4 regions of the Lederbergia sp. B243.17 genome follow, and region 1 is predicted to be linked to each of the others. Evidence: riboswitches for the same ligand, from Rfam matches in the RefSeq annotation. Region 1 holds a riboswitch; each other region holds the start of a gene.
What was found. Region 1 has a riboswitch for S-adenosylmethionine ahead of AC0TWI_RS13210 (YezD family protein). Riboswitches for the same ligand answer to the same signal wherever they lie in the genome.
Positions count from the first base shown of each region.

Region 2: another riboswitch for S-adenosylmethionine. It lies ahead of AC0TWI_RS09965 (methionine ABC transporter ATP-binding protein); the one in region 1 lies ahead of AC0TWI_RS13210 (YezD family protein).
Region 3: another riboswitch for S-adenosylmethionine. It lies ahead of ssuE (NADPH-dependent FMN reductase); the one in region 1 lies ahead of AC0TWI_RS13210 (YezD family protein).
Region 4: another riboswitch for S-adenosylmethionine. It lies ahead of AC0TWI_RS10125 (acyl-CoA dehydrogenase family protein); the one in region 1 lies ahead of AC0TWI_RS13210 (YezD family protein).

Region 1 covers NZ_JBWBKF010000072.1:3,481-5,678, forward strand. The annotation lists gene AC0TWI_RS13200 (twin-arginine translocase TatA/TatE family subunit) at 28-204, shown strand; gene tatC (twin-arginine translocase subunit TatC) at 220-975, shown strand; SAM riboswitch class I at 1,139-1,245, shown strand; gene AC0TWI_RS13210 (YezD family protein) at 1,319-1,483, shown strand; gene AC0TWI_RS13215 (LLM class flavin-dependent oxidoreductase) at 1,586-2,198, shown strand, end outside.
Region 2 covers NZ_JBWBKF010000055.1:45,070-47,267, forward strand. The annotation lists gene AC0TWI_RS09960 (ROK family transcriptional regulator) at 1-131, opposite strand, end outside; SAM riboswitch class I at 560-664, shown strand; SAM riboswitch class I at 750-854, shown strand; gene AC0TWI_RS09965 (methionine ABC transporter ATP-binding protein) at 941-1,972, shown strand; gene AC0TWI_RS09970 (methionine ABC transporter permease) at 1,962-2,198, shown strand, end outside.
Region 3 covers NZ_JBWBKF010000089.1:28,108-30,305, reverse strand. The annotation lists gene AC0TWI_RS18775 (ketopantoate reductase family protein) at 1-871, shown strand, start outside; SAM riboswitch class I at 952-1,061, shown strand; gene ssuE (NADPH-dependent FMN reductase) at 1,161-1,718, shown strand; gene ybaK (Cys-tRNA(Pro) deacylase) at 1,915-2,198, shown strand, end outside.
Region 4 covers NZ_JBWBKF010000055.1:91,796-93,993, reverse strand. The annotation lists gene AC0TWI_RS10130 (competence protein ComK) at 1-515, opposite strand, end outside; SAM riboswitch class I at 840-948, shown strand; gene AC0TWI_RS10125 (acyl-CoA dehydrogenase family protein) at 1,031-2,198, shown strand, end outside.

The DNA.
Region 1 (2,198 bases):
TATATCTATTAGAAGGAGGTGGGCGCAATGGGAGCAGGTGCAGGAAGCTTGATGATCATTGCATTTGTCGCAATATTGATTTTTGGCCCGAAAAAATTACCTGAGCTTGGCAAGGCTGCCGGCAATACGCTGCGTGAGTTTAAGAACGCAACAAAGGGCCTGGGTGAAGATGATGAGAAGGACAAAAAAGACGCCGGCCAATGATAGGATGAAACAACTATGAGTCAGAATGAAATGACGATTTTTGAACATATAGGCGAACTGCGAAAACGGCTGATCATCATAGTCGTTTTCTTCGTATTGGCAGTAATCGCCAGTTTCTTTTTTGCACAGCCGCTGATCCGCATCGTCCAGAATGCGGACATAGCAAGTGAGCTGACGATGAACGCATTTCGGGTAACCGATCCGTTCAAAGTTTATATGAAAATGGTATTTGTCATGGGAATCATTTTGACATCACCGGTTATTTTGTACCAGCTATGGTCATTCATTTCTCCCGGTCTGCTGGAAAAGGAGCGGAGGGCAACATTAGCCTATATCCCGTTTGCATTTCTCCTTTTTATCGCAGGGGTTGCCTTTTCATATTTTGTCCTGTTTCCGTTCGTCATCAAGTTTATGCTCGGTTTGTCCGGCAACATGGACATCCAAACGACGATTGGCATCAATGAATACTTCCAATTTTTGTTTCAAATTACACTTCCGTTCGGACTATTGTTCCAATTGCCTGTCGTCATGCTCTTCTTGACGAGGCTCGGAATCATCACACCGGACTTTTTGATCCGGACGCGCAAATACGCGTATTTCATTCTGCTGGTGATTGCAGCTTTCATTACGCCGCCTGATGTGGTCTCCCACATGATGGTGACGGTGCCGCTGCTCATCCTTTATGAAATCAGCATTGGTGTGGCGAAAGTCGGCTACCGGAAAGTGCTGGCTGCAGAAGAACAACGGAAACGTGAATCCAATCTAGAATAGAAACCGGCGTCCTGAAGAGGGGACGCTGTTTTTTTTGCGATAAATACAAGTAAACCAATCGGATTTTAAAAAACTTATTGTTTTTCCTATTGACGGAAGATTCTGCTTGGGGTAAGATGAGGTCACTCCCACACGGAGAGCATCAGCCAACTGAATACGAGTTTTCTTATCCAGAGAGGTGGAGGGACTGGCCCTTTGAAGCCTCGGCAGCAGACCTATTAGGTACTGTGCCAATTCCAGCAGGTATGAGCAATGCCTGAAAGATAAGAAGAGACCATTTTTTTATGGACCCAAACCTCTTCTTATTTTCAGAAGAGGTTTTTTTACACTTGGAGGGATGCGAATGGCAACTGAAAAGGCAAGTGTGCTGAAGGACATTATGGCCGCCTTGCAAAAGCTCGAATATGGATCACTTGTCATCACTGTGCACGAAGGGCAGATCACTCAGATTGAGACAACGGAGAAAAAGCGGTACCCGCTCAAGGCAAAGGAACGAAAATCATTGTAAATCACAAAAAATAAAGAGAGCCGATTAGACAACTAAAGGCATCTTCCCATCCTTATTAAAGGTGGTGAGATGTCTTTTTTTCATTCAAAGGAGGGAGAAGCCATGACCTACAAAGTAGGAATTCTGGATCAAAGCCCGGTATTCCCCGGAGATACAGGGGCGGACGCATTGCAGAAGACGACGAGGCTTGCGAGGAAGGCAGAGGAATGGGGGTACGACCGATTCTGGGTGGCAGAGCATCATCAGATGAAGGGGATTGCCGGCTCATCCCCCGAGGTGCTGATCGCCCATCTGCTCGCCCGCACGAGCACGATCAAAATCGGAGCAGGGGGAATCATGCTGCAGCACTACAGCCCTTATAAAGTAGCCGAGAATTTTCACGTCTTGGCGTCACTTGCCCCTGGCAGAGTGGATCTCGGAGTTGGGAAATCGCCAGGGGGATTCCCGCTATCCACCGAAGCACTGCGCGATGGCCAAGTCGGTGCAAGCTTTGAAGAGAAACTATCATTCTTAAAACAGCTTGTTGACCAAAATGTCGCAGAAGACCATCGGCTTGCGGGAATCCAGGCTTATCCACAGCCGACCGTTAAACCGGAAATCTTCCTGCTCGGAGGCAGTGCGTCCAGCGCCGAATTGGCGGCAAAGGAAAAGGTCAATCTCGTTTTTGCGAAGTTCCTTGCTGGCGGTGAGGATGTGCTGAAGGAAGCAGTCTCCG
Region 2 (2,198 bases), on a different contig from region 1:
GATGCTGATGTCGGACTCATCGTCGTCCGTTTGGCAATTTCAGCCCTAGAAATTGGACCAGATTCCAAAATCAGTTCAAGCACGAGACTTTGGTTCTCTTTTTTAAGAAAATCCTGCGTTTTAATCTTCATTCTGCCACCCCCTTAGGGACCACTTATCCCACCATGTTATTAATTCCAGTACCTCCCGGCCATAAATTCAATTTTTTTATGTAATATTGCATTTTCAAACCACTATTGGCGTTATTTTCTCCAGTGGTGTTAATTGAAAGTATAAATTAAGGTAAAAATTTAGTCAATAATGTATTTTTAGAAATGTATGCGCTATTTCCGATAAAAACAGACGGAATTAATCCAATGATGGAAGAAAAGAGCCGGATCTTTTTCTTACTTATTAGGTTTGCGCTCCTTCCTAATTGCATGAGGTTCTCGCCCGGAGAAATACTTTACTTGCGGAGGAGAATTAAAAACTTTTAAAAATTGTTGTTGACTTTCTTGTTTTCAAGCTGTAAAGTGATATTCAAGTTCAAGTTGATTGTTTAGTTGAATAGTTGAGAATCTTCTTATCGTGAGAGGTTGAGGGACTGGCCCATTGACGCCTCGGCAACAGACTTGTTTCAAGTACTGTGCCAATTCCAGCAAGCGTACTGCTTGAGAGATGAGAAGAGGACTGAATGTTTAAATTCTGCCCTCTTCCCCATCCGGAAGAGGTTTTCTTTTTCTCAAAGACAAAAACAACTGAATAGCAATTTCTTATCCAGAGAGGTTGAGGGACTGGCCCTGTGACACCTCGGCAACAGGCTATTTTTTAGCACTGTGCCAATTCCAGCAAGCTTTAAGCTTGGGAGATAAGGAGAGTTTCCGGCAGCAGTGATTTGCCGGTTCGTCCTCTTCTTTTCCGAAGAGGGCTTTTTTTATGAAAATGCAAAGGAGACATGAATATGATTGAATTCCAGAATGTTCGGAAGGTATATGGGAGCGGCGAAAATGGAGTTGCCGCGTTGGATGGAGTGGATCTTAAAGTTAAAAAAGGAGAGATCTATGGGGTAATCGGCTTCAGTGGTGCGGGAAAAAGCTCACTCATCCGCTGTGTGAATCTGCTGGAGCGTCCGACATCAGGCAAAGTCATCGTCGACGGCCATGACTTGACCACTCTCCCGCCAAAAGAGATACGTGAAGTAAAGCGCGGGATTGGGATGGTGTTCCAGCACTTCAACCTTCTCAATTCAAAGACGGTGTTTGCCAACGTTGCCATGCCCCTTCTGCTCTCCAAAACACCAAAGGATGAAGTTCGCAGGCGTGTAGAAGAACTGCTTGATTTCGTGGGGCTCGGCGATAAAGCGAACAGCTATCCAGATCAGCTTTCCGGCGGACAGAAGCAGCGGATCGGAATCGCCCGGGCGCTCGCAACCCAGCCTTCCATCCTGCTTTGCGATGAAGCGACTTCGGCTCTCGACCCGCAAACGACGAGCCAGATTTTGCAGCTGCTAAAGAAAATCAACGAGGAGTATAACATCACCATCCTGCTCATCACCCATGAGATGGCTGTAATCCGTGAAATCTGTGACCGGGTCGCCGTCATGGAAGCAGGCAAAATCATAGAAGAAGGTTCAGTGTTTGATGTTTTCTCAGCACCAAAGACCGAAACTGCCAGGAATTTTGTTTCTACAGTTATGAACGATCAGCTTCCGGAGTCAATTAGGAAGATTGTCCAAAACAATGATGGGCTGAATAAGGTTTTCCGAATCAATTTTATCGGAGAGTCAGCTGGACAGCCGCTTCTATCCGAACTCGCCAAGAAATTCAATCTCGACATCAATGTTCTTTTCGGAAATATTACCGAGTTGCAAGGAATACCATTTGGCAATCTGATTGTCGAGTTCCAGGGTGAAGATAAGGAAATCCAGCGGGCCCTTTTGTATATCGCCCAAAAAGAAGTGAACATCAAGGAGGTAACCGCACATGCTAGTTAATTCGCAACAGATCATTGATGCCCTGATTGAGACCGTGCAGATGGTCGCATTCTCGCTCTTATTCTCGCTCATTCTCGGCCTCCCGCTCGGCGTTCTGCTCGTTGTGACGCGCAAAGGCCATCTGCTCGAGAACGTTCCGTTTTTCAACGTGCTGAATAGCATCATTAACGTGCTTCGGTCGATTCCGTTCATCATCTTGATGGTCGCCATCATCCCGATCACCCGC
Region 3 (2,198 bases), on a different contig from region 1:
GGGAAGGCTTGTGGAAAAAGGGGAGGACGTCACATTTCTTGTCCGAAAAAAACGCCGCGAGTCGCTCGAGCAAAAGGGGCTTGTAATCAAAAGCATTAACGGAGACTTTACTTTTCAGCCGAAAATGATTTCAACCGGGGACGAGGCGGATTCGTTCGATGCGGTATTGATTGCTACTAAAGCGTATCATCTTCAATCGGCCATCGATGATATCAGACCATATGTCGGTAAGGAGACGATGGTCGTCCCGCTGCTGAATGGCATAGCCCATATGGACGAACTGATTGCTGAATTTGGTGCTGATCGTGTAATTGGCGGAATGTGCTTTATCGAAACGACTCTCGATGACGAAGGAAGGATTCTGCAAAAAAGCCCGTCCCATGACCTGGTGTTCGGTGAACGGAACGGGGAGTCGACCGACCGCATCAAGGAACTGCGGGCTGCATTCGAAGGAACGAAGGCGAATTTCCGTTACAGTGAAACAATCTTGAAGGATATGTGGGAAAAATATCTGTTCATCGCGACATTTTCCGGCATTACCTCGCTCATGAGGGCGCCGATCGGCCCGATCCGTGCAACAGTTGAAGGAGAGTCGGCCATTAAGGATGTCATCGGAGAGCTGATTGCTGTCATGAAAGTATTGGACGCACCAATCACGGATGCTCTGCAGTCGGCTGTTTTCGACAAGATCAGCAGCATGGGAGAAGAAATGAAATCCTCCATGCAACGGGATATGGAAAAGGGGCTTCCTACCGAAGGAGACCATTTTTATCGATCGCTTCTCGCAGCTGCTGCGGAGAAAGGAATCGGGACACCAAAGCTTGCGCTGATTTATGCTAATCTGAAAGTATATGAGAAGGCCAGATTATAAAAGTTTTAAAAGTTGCAGTTGACTTTTCGGTATTGTCTGACTATACTTCATACTAAGTTCATTTTTCAATTGAATAGCGATTCTTATCAAGAGAGGCCGAGGGACTGACCCGATGACACCTCAGCAACCAGCAAATTATTTGTATGGTGCTAATTTCAGAAGAATACAATCTGTATTCTAAAGATGAGAAACGAATGCCGCATATAGCATGCCGAGCCTTCTCTCATCATACGGGAGAAGGCTTTTTCTATTGGAAAAAATTTTATCGGAAAAGAAAGGATGAGAGCAAATGAGCGAAATCGTCATCATATCGGGAAGCCCGCAACACCAATCAAGGTCTGAGCTTGTACTGAAATTTCTAGGTAAGCTGTTGGAGGAAAGAGGGATCAGCGTAACCCATTTGTCTGTCCGGGATGTGCCGCAATCAGTATTATTCGAGGCGGCTTATGACAGTCCGGTCATCGGGGAGATTGCTGAAAAGATCCGCAACGCCAAAGGGGTCATCGTCGGTTCCCCCGTATACAAAGCGGCGTATTCCGGTGTGCTGAAAGCGCTGGTCGATCTGCTTCCGCAGGACATTTTGGAAGGAAAGCCGATTCTTCCAATCATGACCGGCGGCAGCAAATCGCATCTTCTCGCATTGGAATTTTCGTTGAAGCCATTGCTGTCGACCTTGAAAGGGCAGAATCTGAAGGGCGTCTATCTGACTGATATTGACATCGATAAAGAAAGGCCGATTCCCATCCTCGATGTGGACACATTACAGCGGACGAAGAAGCAGCTCGGCTATTTTTTGGAGATCATTGAAAAGCAGAATCGTGAGATACCGGAATACTATACGATTTGAGAAGGCGCCGGTTTTTAATCAATTATGAGATCGACTGACAAATAAAAAATGTGTTTCCGAAGGCGGAATAAATGGATTTAACAAGGTGCCAGACAATAAAATTGATTTGAATCTTGTGAAGTATGCAGCTTTCTTCTTTCCCCAAAATCGGCATTCATGCTATCCTAATCTAAATTCATATGAAGAAGGGATCGGCATGAAGAAGAAAAAACTGCATAAAACGAATGCGATGCGAATTTTGGATGCAGCACATATCCAGTATGAGGTGCATGAGTATCCGTGGAAAGAGGACCGGCAGGATGAAGAAAATGCAGCAGAGACTGCGGGTTTACCGGTTTTCAAAACGCTTGTTGCAGTCGGTGATAAGACCGGTGTGATTGTCGCCTGCCTGCCTTCAATGAAGGAGATTGATCTGAAAGCGCTGGCCAGGGGAAGTGGTAATAAAAAGGTTGAAATGTTGCCGATGAAGGATCTGGAGAA
Region 4 (2,198 bases), on a different contig from region 1:
CCATTGCTTTCTTTCACAATCATATAGCGCCGATTCAATATGCCGTCGTTTTTTGCACGATTGTCAAAAATCGATTTGAGTTTCCGTGTGTTGTTCACCCTGTTTTCAAAACGGGTGATACTGATATCTATCAGAGTGGAGCCGCCGTCTTTAAAGTGAACGAGCGTCTTATCCGGATGTTGTGAGGATTTTTCGTTATGATCGATATGGTCAAGTGCCAGCAGGCAGTTGTCTTCCCGTTCTGCCGAATAAATCATCAGCCAGTACATATTCAGACTCCGGCTGATTTTGACAGGAGGCATCTGAATATTACCCAATGCAAGTTTCGTTGCCCTGGCCGCGCTTTGTAGGCATGTTCCGTGGTATTGTAAGCTCTGATTCAAAATTTCCCGCGGTGATTGCTTCACTTTCATAAGCTTCCCGCACTCAAGTACTGAAGAAATACAGTTGCCGTGATCATCGAATTCTCCGCGTATCATGGCGGTATTCTGGTTAATAATATAGTACTTTGACATTGCTCTCTCCCCTATCTCCATATTTCGGTCCCACTCTTGCTGTGAGCCTGCCGTTCTGATAAGGAATAAACATGGAGGTATGTTGACTAAGGGGTAGAGCGGCAGGTCTTTTATACTGGAACCTATTTACCACTATACATAAAATTTACAAATAATTCTATACTTTTACAAAACTTTATTTATATGGTTGTCGAATAAGGATACTTCTAGGCATAAAAGAAAGAAAAATAAAAAGTGGAAAATAAGTATTGACTATTCAAAATTCATCAACTATACTCAAGCCAAGTTGAATTTACGGTTCTTTTACAAGTGAATACCGATTTTTTCTTATCAAGAGAAGCGGAGGGACTGACCCGATGAAGCTTCAGCAACCAGCAATTTGATTGCCCGGTGCTAATTTCAGAAGGATGTTTTACGATCCTAAAGATGAGACGATTGTTTATGTAAGCTGCCCTTCTCTCATCTTTTGCAGAGAAGGGCTTTTTGATTTTCAAAAAGAAGAGGGGGATTGCCGAATGGCAGTGGTGACAAGGAGAAGGAAAGAAAAGCTGAAGCCGGAGGAAGTGGAGGCAGAGATTCGAGAGCTGGCATCCCGGGTGATCGCGCCCAATGCAGAAAGGATTGACAGGGAAGGGGAATTCCCAAAGGAAAATATGAGGGTGCTCGGCGAGGAAGGATGGAACAGTGTGCTTTTGCCGGAAGAAATCGGCGGCCTGGGGCTCGATTATCAGGCATACGGAATCGTTGTTCGTGAGATTGCGAAGGCCTGTCCCTCGACTGCGCTTGTGTACACAATGAATATTGGCGCTGCGCTAATCATTTATCATTACGGGAATGAGGATCAGTGGAACCGGTGGCTGAAGCCGCTTCGGGCCGGAAAGTTCGGAACGATTGCAAACAGTGAGCGTGCATCAGGCGGGCAATTTTGGCTAAGTCACAGCCGGGCTGAATACGGGGATGATGGATATGTGCTCAATTTGGAAAAATCCTTTGCGACGAGCAGCGGATTTGCAGACTTTTATGTGCTACAGACGAGATCACCCCAAGCAGAACAATTTTCGGATCTTTGTTACTTTATCGTAGATGCAAAACAGGAAGGAATTGAGACAGGAACCTGGGACGCTCTTGGCGTGCGAGGAAATCATAGTTCTCCGATAAGGTTAAATAGCATAAAGGTCGGACGAGAGGATTTGATCGGCGAGGAGGGGACAGGCAAGCGGATTGTGGAGAACAGCAATGCCTATCTTTTTGGGCTTGGTGCCGCATGGACCGGAACAGCCTCTTCAATTTTTGAAGAGGCAGCGGCTTTTGCCAAAAGATCGGCTGGAAAGCAGCAGATTATCCGCCACCAGTTGGCTAAAGCGAAAATATTGGTCGACTCTTTGTCTGCCTGGCAAAATGATATCGCATCCCGGTTGAATGTTTGGGTCAGCTCGGGCGAAAATCTTTCCGATGAGCTAAGGACGCTTCTCTATGAATTTAAGGTGCATGCTTCAGAAACAGCCAATGAGGTTGCACAGATTGCAATGGATGTTGCTGGCGGCTACGGCTACAAAAAAGGAAAGCTAGAACGGCTGTACCGTGACGCAAGGGCAGGAATTGTTATGGGGCCATCCAATAATCTGGCGAAAGAGCTGATAGGCAAACAGATTGTATTCGGAGGAAATCGGCTATGGCCGGAAA